DNA from 2 places in the Paraburkholderia sp. MPAMCS5 genome. Region 2 is predicted to be linked to the other one. Evidence: predicted binding sites of a transcription regulator. Region 2 holds the regulator's gene; the other holds the start of a gene.
The links. The regulator FNR, encoded in region 2, switches genes on or off when oxygen is low (the NO sensors DNR and NnrR bind a similar motif). The targets are predictions, from matches to a motif close to TTGATNNNNATCAA.

Region 1: the regulator FNR is predicted to act here: its motif matches at 8,038-8,051, upstream of cyoA (ubiquinol oxidase subunit II).

The regions. Positions count from the first base shown of each region.
Region 1 is NZ_JAYXBK010000004.1:202,536-214,287, forward strand. It holds gene ligK (4-carboxy-4-hydroxy-2-oxoadipate aldolase/oxaloacetate decarboxylase) at 1-638, opposite strand, end outside; gene VOM14_RS11250 (amidohydrolase family protein) at 641-1,666, opposite strand; gene VOM14_RS11255 (IclR family transcriptional regulator) at 1,719-2,495, opposite strand; gene araD (L-arabinonate dehydratase) at 2,704-4,545, shown strand; gene VOM14_RS11265 (ribonuclease activity regulator RraA) at 4,566-5,300, shown strand; gene VOM14_RS11270 (MFS transporter) at 5,407-6,735, shown strand; gene VOM14_RS11275 (LacI family DNA-binding transcriptional regulator) at 6,810-7,922, shown strand; gene cyoA (ubiquinol oxidase subunit II) at 8,222-9,115, shown strand; gene cyoB (cytochrome o ubiquinol oxidase subunit I) at 9,119-11,125, shown strand; gene cyoC (cytochrome o ubiquinol oxidase subunit III) at 11,129-11,737, shown strand; gene cyoD (cytochrome o ubiquinol oxidase subunit IV) at 11,738-11,752, shown strand, end outside.
Region 2 is NZ_JAYXBK010000005.1:457,714-469,465, reverse strand. It holds gene VOM14_RS14970 (aspartate aminotransferase family protein) at 1-447, opposite strand, end outside; gene VOM14_RS14965 (glutamine synthetase family protein) at 475-1,809, opposite strand; gene VOM14_RS14960 (gamma-glutamyl-gamma-aminobutyrate hydrolase family protein) at 1,802-2,614, opposite strand; gene VOM14_RS31420 (hypothetical protein) at 2,901-3,122, opposite strand; gene VOM14_RS14955 (hypothetical protein) at 3,369-3,686, opposite strand; gene VOM14_RS14950 (DUF1488 domain-containing protein) at 3,782-4,057, shown strand; gene VOM14_RS14945 (zinc-dependent alcohol dehydrogenase family protein) at 4,190-5,182, shown strand; gene fnr (fumarate/nitrate reduction transcriptional regulator Fnr) at 5,169-6,029, opposite strand; gene VOM14_RS14935 (response regulator) at 6,022-6,453, opposite strand; gene VOM14_RS14930 (response regulator transcription factor) at 6,595-7,245, opposite strand; gene VOM14_RS14925 (PAS domain-containing sensor histidine kinase) at 7,242-8,588, opposite strand; gene VOM14_RS14920 (universal stress protein) at 8,969-9,805, opposite strand; gene VOM14_RS14915 (flavodoxin family protein) at 10,020-10,535, shown strand; gene VOM14_RS14910 (oleate hydratase) at 10,645-11,752, opposite strand, start outside.

The DNA.
Region 1 (11,752 bases), on a different contig from region 2:
TGATACATGTCGAGTCCGAGCACGCCGGAGGCGAGCTTGTCGCGCTTTTGCGCTTCGTTGGCTTCGCGCGCGCTGGCTTTATCCAGCGTCTCCTCGGCTTTGGCGGATGGCACGACCACCACGCCGTCCTGATCGGCGACCACCACGTCGCCCGGCGTGACCCAGGCGCCCGCGCAGACCACCGGAATGTTCACCGAGCCGAGCGTGGCCTTGATCGTGCCCTTCGCCGAGATGGCCTTGCTCCAGACGGGGAAGCCCATTTCGGCAAGCACGCTCACGTCGCGCACGCCTGCATCGATGATCAGCGCGCGCGCGCCGCGCGCCTTGAAGCTCGTTGCCAGCAGGTCGCCGAAATAGCCGTCGGTGCAATCGGCGGTGACGGCGGCCACCACCACGTCGCCGGGCTGGATCTGTTCGGCGGCGACGTGCAGCATCCAGTTGTCGCCGGGATGCAGCAGCACCGTGACGGCCGTGCCGCCCACCGGCGCGCCCGCATAGATCGGACGCATGTATGGTTTCATCAGGCCGACGCGTCCCATGGCTTCGTGCACGGTCGCGCTGCCGAGCGCGCCGAGGCCGTCCGCGACGCGGCTGTCCGTGCGCGCGATGTTGCGATAAACCACTCCGAGTTCGTACATGTTCAGCGTCCTTGTGCCTTGAGTGCGGTATCGAGGCGCGGATACACGCGCCGTGCGTTGCCTTCGTAGATCTTGTAGCGCTGGTCGGGATTCATGTCCGCGGCTTCGACGTAGCGTTTGGTGTCGTCGAAATAATGGCCCGTTTGCGGGTCGATGCCGCGCACCGCGCCGATCATCTCGCTCGCGAACAGAATGTTGTCGACGGGAATCACGTTCGTGAGCAGGTCGATGCCCGGCTGGTGATACACGCAGGTGTCAAAGAAAATGTTCTTCAGCAGATGCTCTTCGAGCAGCGGCTTTTTCATTTCCTGCGCGAGGCCGCGAAAGCGTCCCCAGTGATACGGCACCGCGCCGCCGCCGTGAGGGATGACGAACTTGAGCGTGGGGAAGTCGCGGAACAGGTCGGACGTGAGGCACTGCATGAACGCGGTCGTGTCGGCGTTCAGATAATGCGCGCCGGTGGTGTGGAAGCACGCGTTGCAGCTCGTGCTCACATGAACCATGGCGGGAATGTCGTACTCGACCATCTTCTCGTAGACCGGATACCAGTAGCGGTCGGAGAGCGGCGGGCTCGTCCAGTGGCCGCCCGAAGGATCGGGATTCAGATTGATCGCGACATTGCCGTACTGCTCGACGCATTTCACGAGTTCGGGAATGCAGGTGGCGACATCCACGCCGGGGCTTTGCGGCAGCATCGCAGCCGGAATGAAGTTCTCGGGAAACAGCTGGCTCACGCGATGGCACAGCTCGTTGCAGATCGCGGCCCACGTGCTCGACACGTTGAAGTCGCCGATGTGATGCGCCATGAAACTCGCGCGCGGGCTGAACACGGTGAGATCGAGGCCGCGTTCGCGCATCAGGCGCAACTGGTTCGTTTCGATCGACTCGCGCAGTTCGTCGTCGCTGATATGCAGCTCGGACGGCTTGGGCGCGTCCGTGGGATTGCCGAGCGCGGCGATCTGGCGGTTGCGCCAGGTTTCCAGCGCTTTGGGCGCGGTCGTGTAGTGACCGTGAATGTCGATGATCATCAATGGGCTCCGAATTGAAGTGCCGTGGGGCAAAAGCGAATGGCCTGCGCGCTCAGCCTCGCGCGGGCGCCGGTTCGTTAACTGATGCCGCGTTCAGCAACGGCGCGGCGTCGCCGCCCAGCGCCTTCGTGACGCGCGCGGCGAATTCCAGCAGGCGCGGGCGGTAGCGCTCCATTTCTTCCATGCCCATGCGCGCCGACGGCCCGACGATGCCGAGCGCGCCCACCAGCTCCTGGCCGACGCGGAACACCGGCGCCGAAATGCCCGCAGTTTCGCGGTCGCGTTCGCCCATCGAGAGATAGACGTAGCGCGCGCGCACCGTCTCGTAAGGCTCGCCCGGTTCGCCGCCGAAGGCGAGCAGCACGCGGCCGCCCGCGCCGCGTTCGAGCGGTTGCGTGTCGCCTTGCTGCACTTCCGCGCGGATCGAGTGACGCGACGCGATGCGGTACAGGCAGACGCGGTGATCGCGCTCGCGCACGTGGAAGGACACGGCCTCGCCGGTTTCGGCGCTCAGTTCCTTCATGGCGGGCAAGAGGACGTCGCGCAGATCGAAACCGGCTTCGTACACGGCGCTCAGATGCATCGCGGCCGAACCGATCCAGTAGCGGCCGTCCTCGCGGCGAATCAGAAGCTGGTGATGGCACAGCGCCTGCGCGAGTCGCGACAGGGTGCTCTTGTACAGGCCGGTGCGTTCCGAAAGCTGCGTGAGCGTGAGCGGTTCGTCGTCGCGGCGAAAGGCGAACAGGATCGACGCCGCGCGGTCGAGCACGTCGATTCCACTGGGTGCGACGCCCTGCGGGGTGCGCACCGTCTCGCTGCTGCGGGGCATGACAATCTCCGGTTTAGTTCTATCAGATAGAACACATAATCATTGGATGGAACAATGCTAGTCTCATCGCCGGACGGAGTCAATCGGCGGCCTTGTGCGCCTCGGTAATATCCCGGAGCGACAGCCGATGATGGTATCGCTACCATCGCATTCATTCTCGAAAGCTCTGTCATGTCGACGCACCGCGCGACGTGATGGTAGCGATACCATGGAGACATCAGTGTCCAAACGCAAGACATCCGAAGAACTGCGCAGCTACCGCTGGTATGGCGTCAACGACCTCCGCTCGTTCGGCCACCGCTCGCGCACCGCGCAAATGGGCTATCACGCGTCCGATTACATGGGCAAGCCGGTGATCGCCGTCGTCAATACGTGGAGCGAGATCAACTCGTGCCACACGCACTTCAAGCAGCGCGTGGAGGAGGTGAAGCGCGGCATCTGGCAGGCCGGCGGTTTTCCCGTCGAAATGCCGGTGATGACGCTCGCCGAGCCGTTCCAGAAGCCGACCACGATGCTCTACCGCAACTTCCTCGCGATGGAGACCGAGGAAATCCTGAAGTCCTATCCGTTCGACGGCTGCGTGCTGATGGGCGGCTGCGACAAGACCACGCCCGGCCTGCTGATGGGCGCCATCAGCATGAATCTGCCGTCGATCTTTCTGCCCGCCGGCCCGATGCTGCGCGGCAACTGGAACGGCCGCACGCTCGGCAGCGGTTCGGACACGTGGAAATACTGGGCCGAGCTGCGCGCGGGCAAGATCACGGAGGACGAGTGGAAGGGCATCGAGAGCGGCATTGCGCGCTCGCCGGGCCATTGCATGACGATGGGCACGGCCTCGACCATGACGAGCGCCGCCGAAGCACTCGGCTTGACGCTGCCCGGCTTTTCGTCGATTCCCGCCGTCGACTCGCGCCACGCGCAGTTCGCGTCGCTGACGGGCCAGCGCATCGTCGAGATGGTGTGGACCGATGTGAAGCCGTCGGACATTCTGAGCGCGAAATCATTCGATAACGCAGTGACCACCGTGCTCGCCATGTCGGGTTCGACCAACGCGATCGTTCACCTCGTGGCCGTGGCGCGCCGCGCCGGCATTGACCTGACGACCGCGCGCTTCGACGAGCTGTCGCGCATCACGCCGGTGATCGGCAATCTGCGTCCGTCCGGCCAGTATCTGATGGAAGACTTTTTCTACGCCGGCGGCCTGCGCGCGCTGCTGGTGGAACTCGGCGAGCTGATCGACGGCTCGCAGATGACGGTCAACGGTTCCACGCTCGGCGAGAACATCGCGGGCGCCGAAATTTTCAACGACGACGTGATCCGCCGGCGCGGCAATCCCGTCGTGGCGAGCGACGGCCTCGCGGTGCTGACGGGCAATCTCGCGCCCGACGGTGCGGTGATCAAACCCGCCGCGATGGAGGCGCATCTGCTCAAGCATCGCGGCCCGGCTGTCGTGTTCAGGGATTATGCGGACATGGCGGCGCGCATCGATCTGGAGGAGCTGGACGTGAGCGCCGATTCGGTGATCGTGTTGCAACACGCGGGTCCGGTCGGCGCGCCCGGCATGCCCGAGTGGGGCCAGTTGCCGATTCCACAAAAGCTTCTGAAGCAGGGCGTGCGCGACATGGTGCGCATTTCCGATGCGCGCATGAGCGGCACGAGCTACGGCGCGTGCGTGCTGCATGTGGCGCCGGAGTCGTTTGTCGGCGGGCCGCTCGCGCTCGTGAAGGACGGCGACATGATCGAACTCGACGTGAGCGCGCGGCGTCTGCATCTCGACGTGAGCGATGCGGAACTCGCCGCGCGCAAGGCCGCATGGCAAGCGCCGAAGCTTCCGTTCGAACGCGGCTTCGGCGTGATGCATCAATTGCACGTGTTGCAGGCGAACAAGGGCTGCGATTTCGATTTCCTCGAAGAGCCCGTGAAAACGGCGGCTGTGCAAGCCTCGACGCAGGCGGCGCAAAGCGGACAGGCCACGCGGGAAGCGACGGGCGCCGATGCGACGGGCGCCGCTGCGTCGAACACAAAGCGCGGCGAACCTGAAATCCACTAAATCAATACGGAGAGCCCTACATGACCGCATCCGAAATCGTCGTTAGCGAAGCGACACTCGAACAACTGAGACACGTCAGCACGGCCACGTTGACCACGCAACTTTTCAAGCGCGGCTTGCGCAACGTGTTCCTGCAAGGCGTCGCGCCGCTCGTGAAGCCGACGCCCGGCACGCCGAATATCGTCGGTCCGGCATTCACGCTGCGCAATATTCCCGCGCGTGAAGATCTCGACCACGTCGGCGTGTTTCAGGACCCGGATCATCCGCAGCGCAAGGCAGTGGAAAGCGCACCGCCCGGCAGCGTGCTCGTGCAGGACTGCCGCGGCGAGCGTTCGGTTGCATCGGTCGGCTCGATTCTCGCGCAGCGTCTCGCGAAGCGCGGCGTGGCGGGCATGGTGTCGGACGGTCCCGTGCGCGACAGCGGGACCATCGCGGCATTGGGCTTGCCGATCTGGTGCGCCGGCGCGAGCGCGCCGCTGAATCTCGCGAAACATCATGCTGTCGATATGAACGTGCCGATCGCTTGCGGCGGCGTGCCGGTGTATCCGGGCGATATCGTCGTCGCGGACGTGGACGGTGTCGTGATCGTGCCGCGCGAGATGGCCGCCGACGTCGCGCGCGATGCCGCCGAGCAGGAGCAACTGGAAGTGTTCATCGCCGAGCGTATCGACGAAGGCCGGCCGTTGCGCGGCACCTATCCGCCGAATGAAGAGACGCTGGCCGCGTACGCGCAATGGCGGGCCAAACGGCAATAAGCCGTCGAGCGGTTTCAATGCGCGCTCGAAGCCATGCTTCAACCCGCGCTTCGACTTTTCGCAGGACACACAGGCTCGCGCATAGAACGCGGCCGGAGGAGACACTGTGAGCACTACGACATCGGGCATCGTCGAATCGCGTCTGATCAATCGCCTTGCGCTTCGTCTGATGCCCTTATTGGGGCTGCTTTATCTGGTCGCGTATATCGACCGCTCGAATATTAGCTTCGCCAAGCTGCAAATGCTCGGCAGCCTCGGGCTTTCCGAGGTCGCGTATGGACTCGGCGCGTCGCTGTTCTTTATCGGCTATCTGATTTTCGAAGTGCCGAGCAACGTGATGTTGCACAAGTACGGCGCGCCGCGCTGGATGGCGCGCATCATGTTCACGTGGGGCGTAGTGACGATTCTGCTCGCGTTCACGAAGAACGCCACGATGTTTTATGTGCTGCGGTTTTTGCTCGGCGCATCGGAAGCAGGTTTGTATCCTGGCGTGATCTATTACCTGACGCTGTGGTTTCCGTCGCGGCATCGCGTGCGCATGCTCGGCTATTTCACGGTGGGCAGCAGTCTCGGCAATATGATCGGCGCGCCGATCTGCGGCTGGCTGCTCGACAAAGGCGGTCTCGCGGGTCTGGACGGCTGGCAGCTCGTGTTCATCGCGACCGGTCTGCCTTCCGTTCTACTAACGATTGTCGTGCTGTTCCTGTTGCCTGCATCGCCGAAAGAAGCCCGGTTTCTTTCCGCCGACGAGAAGCAGTGGCTTGCCAACACGCTCGATGCCGAACGTGCGCAGATCAAGTCGAGCGTCGCCGCTCACGGTTCGCTGCTGAGCGTGCTGGCCGAGCCGCGCGTGATCGGCATGGCGCTTTACTACATGATGCTGTCCATCTCCGTGTACGGCGTGAGCTACTGGTTGCCGACGCTCGTGAAGGGCTTTGGCGTGAGCAACACGACCAACGGTCTGCTGAACATCATTCCCTGGTTGATGGCGACCCTCGTGCTCGCGTGGCTGCCTTCGAAACTGCGCGGCGCCGGCAATCGCGCGCTTATTGCTATGCTGGTTTCGGCGCTGCTCGGCGTGCTGTGTTTCCTGAGCGCCGTGTTTCTGCCGACCAACACGCTGCGTTTCATCGCGCTCTGTTTCGGCGCGCCGTGCATGTATCTGCTGATCCCCTGTTTCTGGACGTTGCCGCCGAAGTTTCTGTTCGGCGCGCGCGCCGCGGCCGGCATTGCCGCGATCAATTCGCTGGGGAATATCGGCGGCTTCATCGCGCAGAATCTCGTGCCGTGGGTGCGTCAGACGACGGGCAGCGTGAAGGCGCCGATGCTGATTCCGGCGACCTGTCTGCTCGTGTTCGCGGTTATCACGCTGTTCGTCTTGCGTCGCGCAGGAGGCGCGCGCGCGGCGCAGGGCAGTGTGGCGGTGACCGAGTAAGCCGCGCGGGCCGTGAATTAACGTGGATTCGCGCGGTTAGAATACGCGCGATCCGTTATTTTCTGCCAGCACTCATGCCGAATCCGAAACCGCCCGCTGCCGCCGATGCCGATGCCGACGTCCACGCCGACGCCGACGCCGACGCGCCGCAAGCATCGGCGCCCGAGGCGGCCGCGCCCGTCAAACGCATGCGCGGCGGCCCCAAGGGCTTGCGCATCACCGATGTCGCCGCGCAGGCGGGCGTCGCGCCGATCACGGTATCGCGCGTGTTCAACAGCCCGCAAACGGTCGCGCCCGAAACGCTGGAACGCGTGCGCCAGGTCGTGCAAAGGCTCGGCTATGTGCCGAACCGGCTGGCGGGCGGCTTGTCGTCTTCGCGATCGCGGCTAATCGCGGCGATCGTGCCGACCATCGCGCACTCGCTCTTCTCCGAAACGATCCAGGTGTTCAGCGAGACCATGTCGCGCGCGGGTTATCAGGTGCTGCTCGCATTGAGCGGCTACAGCGATTCGAGCGAAGAGGCGTTGCTCGACGCCGTGCTGAGCCGGCGTCCGGAAGGCGTGCTGCTGACCGGCGTCGCGCATACCGAGTCGCTGCGCGAACGGCTTGCCAACGTGGGCATTCCGATCGTCGAAACATGGGACATGACGGATCAGCCGATCGACATGCTGGTCGGTTTTTCGCATTACAAGATCGGCGTCGCGGTGGCCGAGCACTTTCTGCAACGCAACGTGCGCAAGCCCGGCCTCGTATCCGCGAACGACGAGCGCGCGCTCGCTCGCCGCGGCGGTTTTCGCGAGCGCCTCGCACGAGCCGGCATTCACGACATCGCGGAGGTGCTCGTCGCGCCGCCGAGTTCGGTGGCGGTCGGCAAGGCCGCGTTGCCGCGTCTCATCGAACAGTCGCCGGATATCGACGCGGTGTTTTGCGGTTCCGATCTCCTTGCAATCGGCGCGTTGAGCGCGGCCAGACAACTGGGCATCGGCGTGCCGTCGCAAATGTCGATTTGCGGGTTCGGGGATCTGGAGTTCGCGACCGAGACGAGCCCGCAACTCACGTCGGTGCATGTCGACGGAACGCGCATCGGGCTCACGGCGGCGCGCTGTCTGCTCGACCGGCTGGCTGGCGCCGGGAGCAGCAAAGTGACTGACGTCGGTTTCAATATCGTGGAGCGCGCAACCACCTGATGCCGCTTTCGCGCGGCACCATTCTCGTTCCGTGACCTTGGACGAGTAAGGTCACGCGTCTCTCACGCCATGGTTGCAAAGGCAACGATGGCGACACTGATTCACACACGAGCACTTGAGGCAGATCAGAAAACCGAGCCTCAAAGCACACGTCACATTTGTTCTGGTTTGCTTGTCGGAGATCATGCTCCGCTTATCTGGACACTTTTAAAATTCGACGGCGCATGAAGTAGTGGTCTGGTCTTCATGGCGAGAATTTTTTGGGGTGTTTCAGATCGGTCCATGGAAATCAGGCAAATATGGTGAACAAAAAGACCTTTGAACGGGTGTTGATACCCTTGGGGGCAGGACTCGTCGCGTCTCTGTCGGGGTGCGGCAATCTTGACGTGCTCGACCCGAAAGGCAGCGTGGGCGTCGCTGAAAAGTCGCTGATCAGCACCGCGACGATGGCCATGCTGATTGTCGTCGTGCCGGTGATCGTGATGATCCTGGTGTTCGCATGGCGCTATCGCGCGAGCAATCGCAATGCGACTTATGCGCCGAAATGGGCGCATTCCACCGCCATTGAAGTCGTGGTGTGGACGGTGCCCACGCTGATCATTCTGTTCCTCGGCATTCTGACCTGGAACACAACACACGAACTCGATCCGTACCGGCCGATTGAATCGGCGGTCAAGCCAATCAAGGTCGAAGTCGTGGCGCTCGACTGGAAGTGGCTCTTTATCTATCCGGAACTCGGTGTTGCGTCGGTCAACCAGCTCGCCTTTCCCGTCGGCACGCCGGTCGACTTCAAGGTCACGTCCGACTCCGTCATGAATTCGTTTTTCATTCCGCAACTGGGTAGCCAGATCTACGCGATGGCGGGCATGCAGACGCAATTGCATCTGATTGCCGATCATGCGGGCGATTACGCCGGCATCTCGGCCAACTTCAGCGGCAAGGGCTTTTCGGATATGAAGTTTCGGGCGCTTGCCGTCAGTGCCGCGCAATTCGACGCGTGGGTGGAAAAGGTGAAAGCCTCGCCGCGCCGGCTCGACATGAACGAATACCACTCGGTGGCGCAGCCTGGCGAGAAGCAGCCCGTGAGCTACTTCTCGACGGTCGATCCCAAGCTGTTCAATAACATCATTGCAAAGTACAACAACGGCAATGTCCTCGATTTGCAGAATAGCAATTGCCGTCCAAAGGGTTAGCACATGTTCGGAAAACTGACACTCTCCGCGATCCCATTCGATCAGCCCATCATCATGGGAGCGGGCGCGCTCATGATAGTCATGGTGCTTGCCGTGGTGGTCGCACTGACCCGGCTCCATAAGTGGAAATGGCTTTGGCAGGAATGGCTGACGAGCGTCGATCATAAGAAGATCGGCGTCATGTATATCGTCGTCGCGGTGCTGATGCTGGTGCGCGGCTTCGTCGACGCGGTCATGATGCGTTTGCAGCTCGCGCTGTCGTATCACTCGCCGGGCTATCTTCCGCCGCACCATTACGATCAGATCTTCACCGCCCACGGCGTCATCATGATCTTCTTCATGGCCATGGCGCTGATGGTCGGTCTGTTCAATCTCGTGGTGCCGCTGCAAATCGGCGCGCGCGACGTGGCGTTCCCATTCCTCAACTCGCTCAGCTTCTGGATGACGGCAATCAGCGCCATTCTGATGAACCTGTCGCTCGTGATCGGCGAATTCGCGCAAGTCGGCTGGCTTGCGTATCCGCCGCTGTCGGAGCTGCGATTCAGTCCGGGCGTGGGCGTCGACTACTACATCTGGAGTCTGCAACTGTCGGGTGTGGGCACGCTGATCACGGCCATCAACTTCTTCGTGACCATCGTACGGATGCGCGCGCCGGGCATGACGCTCATGAAAATGCCGGTCTTCACATGGACGGCACTCTGTTCGAACGTGCTGATCATGGCCACCTTCCCGATCTTGACGGTAGCGCTGGCGTTGCTCGGCCTCGATCGCTACATGGGCATGCACTTCTTCACGAACGAGGCGGGCGGCAACGCCATGTTGTATCTGAATCTGATCTGGGCATGGGGGCATCCGGAGGTCTACATCCTCGTGTTGCCCGCGTTCGGCATCTATTCGGAAGTGATCGCAACCTTCTCGAAGAAGCCGCTGTTCGGCTACAGGACCATGGTTTATGCGACGTGCGCAATCATGGTGCTCGCGTTCCTCGTCTGGCTGCATCACTTCTTCACCATGGGTTCGGGCGCCGACGTCAATGCGTTCTTCGGCATTATGACGATGGTCATTGCGATCCCGACCGGCGTGAAGATATTCAACTGGCTGTTCACGATCTTCCGCGGGCGCCTCGAATTTTCCGCGCCTGTATTGTGGACAATCGGCTTCATGATCACGTTCACGATCGGCGGCATGACCGGTGTGATGATGGCCATTCCGGGCGCGGACTTCGTGTTGCATAACAGCCTCTTTCTGATCGCGCACTTCCATAACGCGATCATCGGCGGCGTGGTGTTCGGCTATCTGGCAGGGTTCCACTACTGGTTTCCGAAGGCATTCGGTTTCAAGCTCAACGAGAAGCTCGGCAAGTGCGCGTTCTGGTGCTGGTTTGTCGGGTTCTATGCTTCATTCATGCCGCTCTATGTGCTCGGCTTCATGGGTATGACGCGACGCCTGAATCACTACGACAATCCGGCCTGGCAACCTTGGCTGATCGCGGCCGCGTGCGGCGTGGCGTTGATCGCAGTGGGCGTGGTGTTCCAGGTCGCGCAGGTGTGGGTCAGCGTGGCGAACCGCAACAAGCCTGAGTACCGCGACGTGACCGGCGACCCTTGGGACGGCCGGACGCTCGAATGGGCGACGTCGTCGCCGCCGCCGGTTTATAACTTCGCGGTTATTCCCACAGTGCATGAACTCGACGCCTTCGCGCATATGAAGGAGACCGGAAAGGGCCCCGCAACAGTGCCGGCGTATCAGGACATTCACATGCCGTCTAATACGAGCGCCGGGTTGTTCATCGGTGTATTCAGTCTCGTTCTCGGATTTGCGGGCGTCTGGCATATCACGTGGCTGGCTGTGGTGGCGCTCGTGGCTATCGTGGCCACGCTGATCGTGCGCAGCTTCGGCGACAACGACGGCTATTACATTTCCGCGGACATGGTGCGGAAAATCGAAGGTAAGCAAGGCCCTGCGGCCGCTGCGGCGAAGAGCCGTGAACTCGAAGCTGTGGAGGCCTGATCCATGTTGCAGAAAACACTCTCCGTTTCGCTGGAAGGCGCTCACGACAACCACGGTTCATCGGATACGGTATTCGGCTTCTGGCTGTATCTGATGACCGACTGTGTGCTGTTTGCGTCGCTATTCGCTGTATTCGCCGTCATGTCGCAGCAGTTCGCGGGCGGTCCATCGGGCAAGGATCTGTTCGATATTGGCGGCGTCGCGGTGGAAACGGCCGCGCTGTTGTTGAGCAGCATTACCTACGGCTTTGCGATGCTGGGCGCCCGGCGCGGCAAGTCCGCGGTTGTGTTGGGCTGGCTTGCTGTGACGTTCGTGCTCGGCCTTGCGTTTCTCTTTCTGGAGGTGCGGGAGTTCTCGCATCTGGTGGCGGAAGGCGCCGGGCCGGCTCGCAGTGCGTTCCTGTCGTCGTACTTTACGCTGGTCGGCACGCACGGATTGCACGTGACCGTGGGCCTCGTGTGGATGGCGGTGCTGGCCGTGCAGGTCATGCGCAGCCCCAAATTGTCGGAGCGCCATCTCACGCGTCTTGCGTGTCTCAGTCTGTTCTGGCATTTCCTCGACATCGTGTGGATCTGCGTCTTTTCGTTCGTCTATCTCGGGAGCGTGCTGTAAATGGCTCATATGCAA
Region 2 (11,752 bases):
GGTGTCATTGCCCTCCGAACCGCTATTGCAATAGAAAAAGTGGTTGAAACGTTCGGGCGCGAGTTCCGCGAGCAGAGCCGACAACTCGATCACCGGCGGATGCGTGGTCTTGAAGAACGTGTTGTAGTAAGGCAGCTCCTGTATCTGTCGATACGCGGCATCGGCCAGTTCCTTGCGCCCATATCCGACGTTGACGCACCACAGGCCGGCCATGCCGTCGATCACTTTGTTGCCGTCGGAATCCCACAGGTACACGCCGTGGGCTTTCACGATCACGCGGCTGCCGCTGCGATTGAGCGCGCCCATATCCGAGAATGGATGAATGTGGTGCGCGGCATCGAGCGCGCGATAGCCGGCGGTGCTGCGTGATGAGGCCTGCGCGCTCGCCGCGGGTTGCCCCTGCTGCGCCTGCTGCACGTCAGCGATTTCATCTGTTCGATAACTCATACTGCCTCCGGTTTTCCTGCGTTGGCGTTAGACGTGCAGCAGCAAATGCCGGCGTTCCCATGAACTGATCACGCGGAAGAACGCTTCGTATTCGGTTTCCTTCAGAGCGAGGTAGGCTTTGACGAACTTGTCGCCGAGCACTTCGGCAATCGGCTCGCAGGCGGCCATCAAGGTCAGGCCGTCTTCGAGGTTGCGCGGCAACTGGTACGGCAGTTCGTAACCGTCGCTGAGCAATGGCTCGGTTGCTTCGAGTTTCTGCGTCATGCCGAGATAACCGGCCGCGAGCGTTGCCGCAATCGCGAGATGCGGGTTGCAGTCCACGCCCGGAATACGATTTTCGATGCGGCGCGCGGCCGGCCCCGAATGTGGAATGCGAAAGCCCACGGTGCGATTGTCGTAGCCCCAGGCGACGTTGATCGGCGCGGCCATGAAGCGCGACAGACGCCGATAAGAGTTGATATAAGGCGCAAAAATCGGCATCAACGCGGGCGTGTACTTTTGCAAGCCGGCGATATAGCTCGTGAATAGCGAGGTCGGTTTGCCGTCGGTTCCGGTGAAGAGATTGTGGCCGCTCTCCTGGTCGACGAGGCTTTGATGCATGTGCATGGCCGAGCCCGGTTCGCCTTCCATGGGCTTCGCCATGAAGGTCGCGTACATCTTGTGACGCAATGCGGCTTCACGCACGGTGCGTTTGAAGAGGAACACGCTGTCCGCGAGTTTCAGCGGATCGCCGTGCATGAAATTGATTTCCATCTGCGCGGCGCCCACCTCGTGAATCAGCGTATCGACTTCCAGTTCCTGCACCTCGCAGTACTCGTAGATGTCTTCGAAGAGCGGATCGAATTCGTTGACGGCCTCGATCGAATAAGCCTGACGACCGGTTTCCGCGCGCCCGGTGCGGCCGATGGGCGGTTGCAGCGGCAAGTCCGGGTCCTTGTTCATGTCGACCAGATAGAACTCCAGTTCGGGCGCGATGACGGGCTTCCAGCCTTTTGCCTTGTAGAGTTCGAGCACGCGGCGCAACACGCGGCGCGGCGAGATCGCAACGGGCGTGCCGTCGAAGTGGACGCAATCGTGAATCACCTGGGCAGTCGGATCGACTGCCCATGGAATCATGCGGATCGTCGTGGCGTCGGGCACGCACACCATGTCAGGGTCCGTGACGCCGGTGAGCGTGCCGTCGTCCGGATACTCGCCGGTGACGGTCTGGATCATCACTGCTTGCGGCAAGCGCATGGACTCGCCCGATTCGAACTTGCTGCGCGGAATGATCTTGCCGCGCGCGATGCCCGCCATGTCGGGAATGATCGCCTCGATTTCAGTGACGTGGTGCTTCTTCAGAAAATCGTCGATGTCATGCATGATTGTTCTCACTCTGTTTGCTGCGTTTGCTGCGTTTGCTGCGCATCTGTTCGCGGCAGGCTTCGCCGAACGCATGAAAGATCGCGGACGAGAGCGCGTCGCTCGCGTGCTTCCACTCCGGATGCCACTGCACACCCAGCGCGAAAGCGCGCGCATCCTTCACGCTGACGGCTTCGATCAGTCCGTCCGTCGCGGTAGCTTCGATCGCGAGGCCCGCGCCCAATCGCCTGATGCCCTGCGCGTGCAGCGAATTCACGCGGGCTTCGTTCGCGCCGCCGGCAAGGCGTTGCAGCACGCCGCCTTGAGTGAGCGAGATCGAATGCGACGGTGCGTATTGCACGTCCAGACTGTCGCCCTTGTTCTCGCGATGGTCGTTAAAACCCGACATCGCGTGAACGTTTTGATGCAACGTGCCGCCGAACACCACGTTCATTTCCTGGAAGCCGCGGCATAGGGCGAGCACGGGTACGCCCGCATCGATCGCGGCGCGCATGAGCGCAAGCGTGGTTGCGTCGCGGGCGGGGTCGCGCAGGGTGGCGGGCGTGTTTGCGTCGTTGAGTTCGTTGGGTTCGTCACCGTAGCGATGCGGCTCGATGTTCGAGTAACTTCCCGTGAACAGCAGGCCGTCGACTATCGACAAAAGCTCCTTTGCGGGCTGGCGCTCGCCGAGCGCGGGCAACAGCAGGGCGAGCGCGTGCGAGCCGTCCACGATGGCGGCGATGTACTTCTCGCCGACCACGTGCGACGGGTGATGTCCTATCGTCGTTCTATCGGCACTGATGCCGACAACAGGTTTAGTTCGCATAACGAATAGATATGTGTGTTCAGCCGTGAGACGCGGCGCGAGAAACGTCTAAAAGCGTGGACGCGTTGCGTCAGGCTACCGGAAGCGCGAAGGCGGTGGCCGTCAACGGAATGCGCCGCGCGTGACGATCAGATTTGCTGTTCGATACGGTCCGTTGCGATGCGCGACTGAACGGACGTGCGCGAAACGCTTGCACGAGAGCAAGCCCGGCTCGCGCGAAAACGCGCGACTCAGGCGAGCGCGTTCAAGCCAACGGACGAATCGAACGGCAACGAGGAGGGAGGCGCTAGGGAAGCAGCGACGCGACTTCGTCCGTCCGCACGGCGATGAAGGCGCGCGCGGAAATGGAGTTGTGACGTCGAACTGAACGACGCGACAGGATGGTGAAGACAGACAGAAAGCGACGCAACGCAAGGCTGCCGCTGCTGCCGTCGCCGATGGCGCGGTCAGCGCGAGGACAACTCGCCTGACTGCGGTTCCATCTCACGAAAGGGCCACGGACTCTCACGATTACACTCGACTGGCGACGTTAAAGGTATTGAACGACCTGCTTGAACTACGCACGGGGCGCTTAAAGAAACAGGACGTTCGGGATCGTTTTTTGGCTATTTTGAAGCGCTTTTTCGAGCCGGAAAGACGATCGCCTATTTGCCAGCATATACGAGCCAATATCGGCGTCAAATCTTTCGAGGTGGTTTATGCGGGATGGTGTCGCGGGGAGGGCGGTTAAGCGAGTGAGGGAAGGGGGGCGGGTTCATGCTGAAAGCTGCGCTCGTGGTTTGCGTGATGAAACGCCGCTGATTGAAAGAGCAGAAATCGGGAAAAAATGGCCTGTTCGGTGTGGAATTGCGGCGTTCCGTACGGGTGCGAAGTTTGCGCTCGTGAGTCGTCGATCGATATGGTGTTCGACCGCGGCCGGTTCCGGCTCGGGGCGCAGGGCCGCGACATACAGCGCGAACGCCATCCATGCTGGCACGCCGCGACGTAAACGGGCATTCCTGGCACGCGCTCCGGTATGAAGGAACGCGTTCAATGTACGATCGTCCATCACGCCGCCGTTGACCTCGATCAACCCACACGCGCCGGATGAATTTGACCTACTGCCGCCAACTCCTATGCTGATGAAAGGCGCACCGCCCGCACGCGCCCTTCATTGAGGTGGCCCTCGTGAAAATCTACTTTCCCGCTGAGTGTCCGGAGTACTGCGCGCGCGATCTCGTCGTCGCGTTTGCGGCGCAAGTGGATGGCAAGCGCGTGCAGTGCGCGATTACTGCGCAGGCGTTGGAGGACCACTTCGGCGCCGCCTCACTGCGCGAAGACGATCTGCTCGCGGCATTCGAATCGAACCGGCATCCTATCGAGCACGCGGCAAGGAACCTGCTCCATGAGATCGGCGCCAAGCCGATGCTGCTGCACAGCGGCTACTTTCGTTTTTGCGAGTGAGTTGCGAGTGAGTTGCGAGTGAGTTGCGACTGAGTTGCGACTGAGTTGCGACTGAGTTGCCACCGATTCGCCACCGATTTGGCAATACGCGCCCAGCGCCGCGTCACTCACAGAAGCACAAGGAAACCTCCCATGCGCGCCATGATTTTCGACGGCGAATCCCCGATCCTGCGTGAAGACGAGATGCCCGATCCCACGCCCGGCCCCGGCCAGATGCTGATCGACATTCACGCGTGCGGCGTGTGCCGCACCGATCTTCATCTGGTCGATGGCGAACTCGATCATCCCAAACGGCCGGTGATTCCGGGCCATGAAATCGTCGGCATCGTCGCGGAACTGGGCGCGGGCGTGACGGGCTTCGCCGTCGGCGACCGGGTCGGCGTGCCGTGGGTCGGCCGCACGTGCGCGCATTGCCGCTACTGCCTGTCGGCGCGCGAAAATCTCTGCGACGACGCAAGCTTCACCGGCTACACGATCGACGGCGGTTATGCCGAACGCACCGTCGCTGACAGCCGCTATTGCTTTCACTTGCCCGCGCAGTACAGCGATATCGAGGCGGCGCCGTTGCTATGCGCCGGTCTCATCGGCTATCGAGCCTTGAGCATGGCGGGCGAGGCAGCGCGCATCGGCATTTATGGTTTCGGCGCGGCGGCGCATATCGTCGCGCAAGTGGCGCATCATCAGCGGCGCACGGTGTATGCGTTCACGCGGCCCGGCGATCACGCGGCGCAGCGACTCGCGCTTCGGCTGAACGCCGCGTGGGCGGGCAGCAGCAACGAGGCGCCGCCCGACGAACTCGACGCGGCCTTGCTGTTCGCGCCGGTGGGCTCGCTCGTTCCGCAAGCGTTGCAAGCCGTCGCGAAAGGCGGCGTGGTGGTATGCGGGGGAATCCACATGAGCGATATTCCGTCGTTCCCCTATTCGTTTTTGTGGGGCGAGCGGCGCGTGGTATCGGTCGCGAATCTGACCCGCAACGACGGGCTGGCCTTCATGCGCATCGCGAGTGAAACGCGCCTCGCGCTGCAAACCACGACTTACGCGTTGACGGATGCCAATCGCGCGCTGGGCGATCTACGTGATGGCCGCGTGACGGGCGCGGCAGTGCTCGCCGTCACACACGCATGAGACCGTCGTGGTCCAGAATGCGGATGTTCTTGCCGCGTGCGTCGATGAGTCGTTCGCGCTGGAACCGCGACAGCATCCGGCTCACCGTTTCGAGCTTGATGCCGAGATAGCTGCCGATTTCCTCGCGCGTCATGCGCAGATGAAATTCGGCCGGCGAATAGCCGCGCTGTCTCAGCCGATCCGACAGATTCAGCAGAAACGTCGCGACGCGCTGTTCGGCGGACATCGTGCCAAGCAGCATCATCTGCGACGATTCGCGCACGATCTCGCCGCCCATCAAGCGATGCACGTGCTGCTGCACGGCCTTGAGCTCGCGGCACATTGTTTCGAGCCGGTTAAACGGGATGATGCACACCTTGCTGTCTTCGAGCGCCACGGCGTCGCAGTTATGCTGGCCGGAGCACACGCCGTCGAGTCCCAGCGAGTCGCCCGCGAGATGAAAGCCCGTCACGTGCTCGCGGCCGTCGCGATGCATGATGACCGTCTTGAACGAGCCGGCGCGCACGGCATAGATGCTGTGGAACGCATCGCTCGCGCGATAGATCGTCTCGCCTGGTTTGATCGTCCGCGACGGGCAAATCAGCGATTCGATCTGCTGCAATTCCTCGGCCGTCAGACCTGGCGGCATGCAGATCGCGCGCATCGAGCACGATCCGCAGCGCAGGGCGTGGCGCGAGGCGTCCTTGCGTGGCGCGCACTCGGCTGGCTTGCCGGTTGCTCGCGACGGCGCTGCGTCGAGCAATAGGATTTTCCGCGAAAGGAGCGGTGAAGCGGGCGGTGAAGCGGACGGTGAAGCGGACGGTGAAGCGGGCAACGACGTGAGCGGATAAGCGGCAACGTCAGACATGATCGGCTCCGGTTTGATAGAGGGCGCGTGCACGGTGTTCGCTCGCGATCCGCTGGACCGTGCTGCGCGCGAGTTCGAATTCGCGAGTCTTGTCGAAAAAGTAGTGGGCGCCGCTAGTCAGGCAGGCGCGCCGGAATCCTGCGCCGCAACGGTTTGTCAGCACCATGACGATCACGTGCGGCAGGCGTTGTGCGAGCAGGGCCAGCAACTCCATGCCGGTGCCGCCGCTCAGATGCAACTCCGTCACGACCAGACCGGCCGCGCTGGTCTCGATGCCCGCGAACGCCGCCGCTGACTCCTCGGCTTCGCCGACAATCCGCACGCCATCGAGCGCGCCGAACAGTGCGGCAAGGCGGCGCCGCACGAAGAGTGCGTCGTCGACGAGAAAAACACGCAGGACGGAAAGGTCGGGGCTCGAGTTCATGGCTCGAAGTATCGGCCGCGCTGTCTCAAAATAAAATCGGCGCTGAACGTTCTTCGAGTAGGCAAGTGAGAAGCTGTGTAGGGGTTTTCCTACATTGGCTGCATCAGCTATCGGCGCGCGCGAACGGGGCTGCGCGCTCGCTCAGATTTCGTCTTCTTCGTCGCTGACGAGCTTGTGGCGCATGGCATAGCGCACGAGCGCCGCGTCGTGCGGCATCTGCATTTTTTCGAGGATGCGCGTCTTGTAGGTGCTGACGGTTTTCGTGCTGACACACAGTTCGCCCGCGATCTGGGTAATCGTCTGACCCGCGGCGATGCGCTTTAAGACGTCGAATTCGCGATCCGACAGACGCTGGTGCGGCAAAAGATCGGCGGGCTCGTTCAGGCTCTGCGCGAAGCGTTCGGCCATCGCGAGGCTCACATAGACACCGCCCGCGGCGACCTTCGTGACGGCCGCCACCAGTTCCGCGCTCGCGCTTTCTTTCGTGAGATAGCCGGACGCGCCGGCCTTGAACGCGCGCACCGCGTATTGCTGCTCGGCGTGCATGGTCAGCACGAGGATGCGCAGCGCCGGCCGTTCTTCCCTGATCTGCTTGATCAGCTCGACGCCGTTGCGGCCGGGCATCGACAGATCGAGCACCAGCACCTCGGCCGCGCGCGCCCGGATCAGCGCGATGGTGCTCGCGCTGTCGTTCGCTTCGCCGACCACTTCGAAGCCGCTCGCGCCCTGGAGGATATGGCGCAGACCGTCGCGCACGAGCGCATGGTCGTCGGCGAGCAGAACCTGGGTCATGATTGCCGCTCCTGCATCTGCACGGTCTCCGATGGAATCCTGACGGTCAACACAAAGCCTTTGCCCTGCGCGGTCTCAATTTCGACGGCGCCGCCGAGCATATGCGCGCGCTCGCGCACGCCGAGCAGACCGAACGACTTGCCCGCCGCCTCGCCCGCGCGATGCGCGCCCTGGCCATTGTCGGCGATGCGCAGCACGAGCGTGTGGTCTTCGGCGCGCAGGCTCAACGTGACGAGCGTGGCGTCGGCATGACGCGCGACGTTCGTCAGCGCTTCCTGCACGATCCGGAAGAGCGCGGTGGCGCCGGCCGGGCTGAAGCGCGCGTCGCCGGTCTGGATGTCGCGCGCGACGTCGATGCCGTAGCGGTTCGTGAAGTCGTTCGCGAGCCATTCGACGGCGGGAATCAGCCCGAGGTCGTCGAGCATGACCGGCCGCAAATCGGCGGCGATGCGGCGCACCGACGCCACCGTCGCGTCGATCAGGCGGCGCATGCCGTGCAGATGGTCGCGCACCATCGCGCTCGCGGAGCCTTCCAGCGCCTGTTCGACCGACGAGATGTCCATTTTCAGCGCGGTGAGCTGCTGGCCGAGGTCGTCGTGCAATTCGCGTGCGATGCGCGTCTTCTCGTCTTCGCGGATGTTCTGCAGGTTGGCCGACAGCTCGCGCAGTTCCTCGCGCGCCTGTTGCTGGGCGTGCTCGGCTTTCACGCGTTCCGTGACGTCGCGCAGCATCACCGTGTAGAGCCGCGCGTCGCCGTCGCGGATCTGCGAAATCGAGGCTTCGAGCGGAAATTCGTCGCCGTTGGCGCGCAAGCCCGACAGCACGCGCTGCCTGCCCATCTGCCGGTCGGATACGCCCGCCACGCCGAACTGCTCGACATGCCGCGCGTGCGCCGCGCGAAAGCGCTCCGGAATGAAGCGCGCGAGCGGGGCGCCGAGCGCGTCCGTCGCGGAGCAGCCGAACACCTGTTCCGCCATCGGATTGAAGAGCACGACGCGTTGCTGTTCGTCGATGGTGATGATCGCTTCCATCGAAGAACGGATGATCGCCATCATGCGCGCCTCGTTCACGCCCGACTGACTGCCGGAGGCGCTCGCTTCGCTGCGCGCCAAAGCGGCGTCGCGGCGCGCGCGTGCGAGCAGGAAGACGCTCGTGGCAAGAAGCAGGGCGGCTGCCACGCTGACGAGCAACACCGGATCGAACCAGCGCCGCGCGCTCAGCAAGGCGGCCAGTGTCACGACGAATGCCGCCGCTGCCGCGAAGGCAGGCCGCGCGCCGAACGGGCCGGACCGCTCGTGCGACATGACATGGCGCCGCGTGGGCGTTTTACCGCTGACGGGCATGGGTGCCTCTTTGGATGATTGTTGGCGGCTGGGGATGCGGTTTCGTGCCGCTGCGACGCGACGCGACGCGATGCGCGAGCATGCACGGCGAGGCGGCAACGGCGGCCGGCTGAATCGCGGCCAGGTCGCGGCCGCTGAAGCCCTCCAAGCCCTCCAAGCACGCCCAGCACGCCCAGCACGCCCAGCACGCCCAGCACGCTAAACATGCCAAGCACCGCGCGCCGCTTGCATATAGGCTCATTGTCCGGGAAACGCCGGCTTCGTGCCAGCGCCGCCCGGCGGCACGGGCGGACGGCGGCTTCATGGAGTCGGCGAGGGCGCCCGCATTTCGGGCCGACGGGGGCCGACAGCCGATGTGCAACCGGCAACGCGCGTGCAACTCAGTGGGACATCAGGACCGGCACGGTCATCGACTGGAGAATCGTGCGCGTGGCGCCGCCCATCACCAGTTCGCGCCAGCGGGCGTGGCCGTAGCCGCCCATCACCAGCAGATCGACGCCGCCGTCGGCCACCTGCGAAAGCAGCACCTCGCCGACCGAACCTCCCGCGCCGGTTTCGATGTCGGCCACTTCCACCCGCACGCCGTGGCGCGCGATCGCCATCGCGATTTCCGCGCCGGGCATGCGCGCGGTTCCGGCTTCGTGCATGCCGTTGACCGTCAGGATCGTGATGCTTTGCGCCGCGCGCATGAACGGCAGCGCGTCGTGCACGGCGCGCGCGGCTTCGCGGCTACCGTCCCACGCCACGAGTATCCGGTTGCCCGTCGATCTTTCGTTGCGCGCGCAGGGCACCAGCAAAACTGGGCGGCCGCTCGTCAGAATCAGGTTTTCGGGGAAGAAATCGCCGACATACGATTCGGGGTCGCGCAGGTTGTCCTGGCCGGCCACGATCAGATCGGCGCAGCGGCCAAGGCGCGGCACGGCGAAACCGGCGGATTCCTCGACGGCGATCCATTCGCCCTCGACCTCCGCGCGCCGAAGCTCCGCATGAAACAGCCGTTCGAGCGCCGCGCGCCGCTCCTCGCGCCTTTCCTCCTGGTCTCGGTAGTAATCCGCGGTGCCGGCCATCACATAAAGCGAACGCGGTTCGGGCGAGAACACGGCGAATGCGCCGGTCAGATGCGCGCCGAACTGTCGGGCGAGACCCAGCGCCGTTTCGAGGCGCGGATGGGCATTCGGGCTCGTGTCGAGGTGAACGACGATGGTCTTGTAGCTCATGGCAGACGCTCCCAGAAAGGACGATGAAGTACGCATAGATCAGTTCGAGTCTAGAAACGCCGGCCTCTGCCTCGTTGACGCAGATCAACGGCGGATGAGCCGCCGCGCGTCACGGCGTTATTTGACGTGGGTCATGAAGCGGCGCTCCTTGCCGCCTATGCTCCCGACATGCAAGACGCCCGCGTCGGCGCGCTTGTCAAGGAAGGAGCGAGTCATGTCGAAGCCCCGCGTTCTGATTGTCTTTTTCTCGCGTACCGGTACGACGCGCCTGCTCGCCGCCACGCTCAGTAGCATGGTCTTCGCCGATGTCGTGGAAATCCGCGATTGTGCCGAGCGTCGCGGTGCGCTGGGCTACCTGCGCTGCGTGATCGACTCGTGGCGCAAGCGTCTGGCGGCGATTGCCCCGCCAGCGCTCGACGCTTCACAGTACGACCTCGTGGTCGTGGGCACCCCGGTGTGGGCGGGCGCGGTGGCGTCGCCGGTGCGCGCGTATCTGGCCGAAAACCGCTGGAAGTTCAGGCATATCGCGTTTTTTTGCAGCCTTGGCGGGCGCGGCGCCCAAGCGGTTTTCGATGAAATGCGCGCGCTTTGCGGCCACGCGCCGGTCGCGCAGTGCACGGTGCGCGCAATCGCGGTGCGGCACGGGACGGCGGCCGCATCGCTCGAACTGTTTGCCGGCGCATTGAAGCATCACCTCGCGCGTGACGAGGCGCTGGCATGGTGCTGCTGATAGCCTGCCGCTGATAGGGTGCTGCTTATTTTCCGGCTCGATCAGTCGCGCCCGGCGTCGCGGACGCGAACCCGCCGCGAGGCGCGCGGCGGCACGGAGATTGTCGCCGTCAGCGATGGAAACCGGAAGCCACGCCATGAGCCACGCCATGAGCCACGCGCGGATCGTGCAAGCCTTTGTACACGGCCGGAGCCGACCGATTCAAACCGAGCAGCGAGTAGACGGCGGTCTGCGCGGAGCGAACCGAATACTCGACCGTGAATACGACGTCGTTCGGCAGCTCGCAGAACTGGCCGACGAACGCCACATTCGCCCAGCCCTCGGGCACCACGTGCGGCCGGTCGCCGCCCTTGCGCCGCAGGAACTGGCTCGTGATGAACGGCATGAGGCACGGCAGGCAGATCGCGTCGTCGAGAATGCGCTGAGCCTCGTTTTCGACACGCAGATGACCCAGCAGCTCCGTCATGATCTCGCGGCCGCTGCACTCGGTCATGGGCCTGGCGACGAAATTGCCCGGCCGGTCGACAAGGAGCCCGTAACCCCACAACACCTGCACGTCGTCCGGCTGACCGATGAAGTGCGGCTGATGCGGCAGCACGATCGACGCAAGCCAGTTCGATTGCGCGAAGGTAATCAGCCCGCCTTCTCCCGGCACGTTGCCGGTGAGATCGCGGAGCAGGCGGAACAGTGTCGGATCGTGCAGCGTCGCCGTGAAGGAGAGCCACCGCGATTCGTCGACGTGATCGGCGAACGCGGACGGATGACCGAACTCATCACGTCCCGCGGCGATGGTTTTCCAGAGCGCCCAGGCGCCGCTGCTGTCGTCGCGATTGAAGACGGCCGCGCGATTCGTGTCGCCGAGGCTCGATCCCGCCGTCATGGAGCCGAGCGTGACGATGACCTTGTCGCGTTCGCCAAGCGCAATGTCGGCGCGGCGATTGTCCTGTTCGCACACGATGGCGGCGACCCGCTTCAGCTCGCCACGCTCGTCATGGCGCAGATCGACGACCCGCGTGCCGTGGCGAAAGATCACGCCATGTTCGTCGAGCCATTTTCGCAGCGGCCGCACCATCGAATCGTACTGGTTGTAGACCGTGCGCATGACGCCGTGCAACTGGTTCAAGCCCGAGGCCAGATGCGCGAAACGCAGCAAATAACGCCGGAATTCGGCGGCGCTGTGCCAGGGCTGGAAAGCGAACGTCGTGCACCACATGATC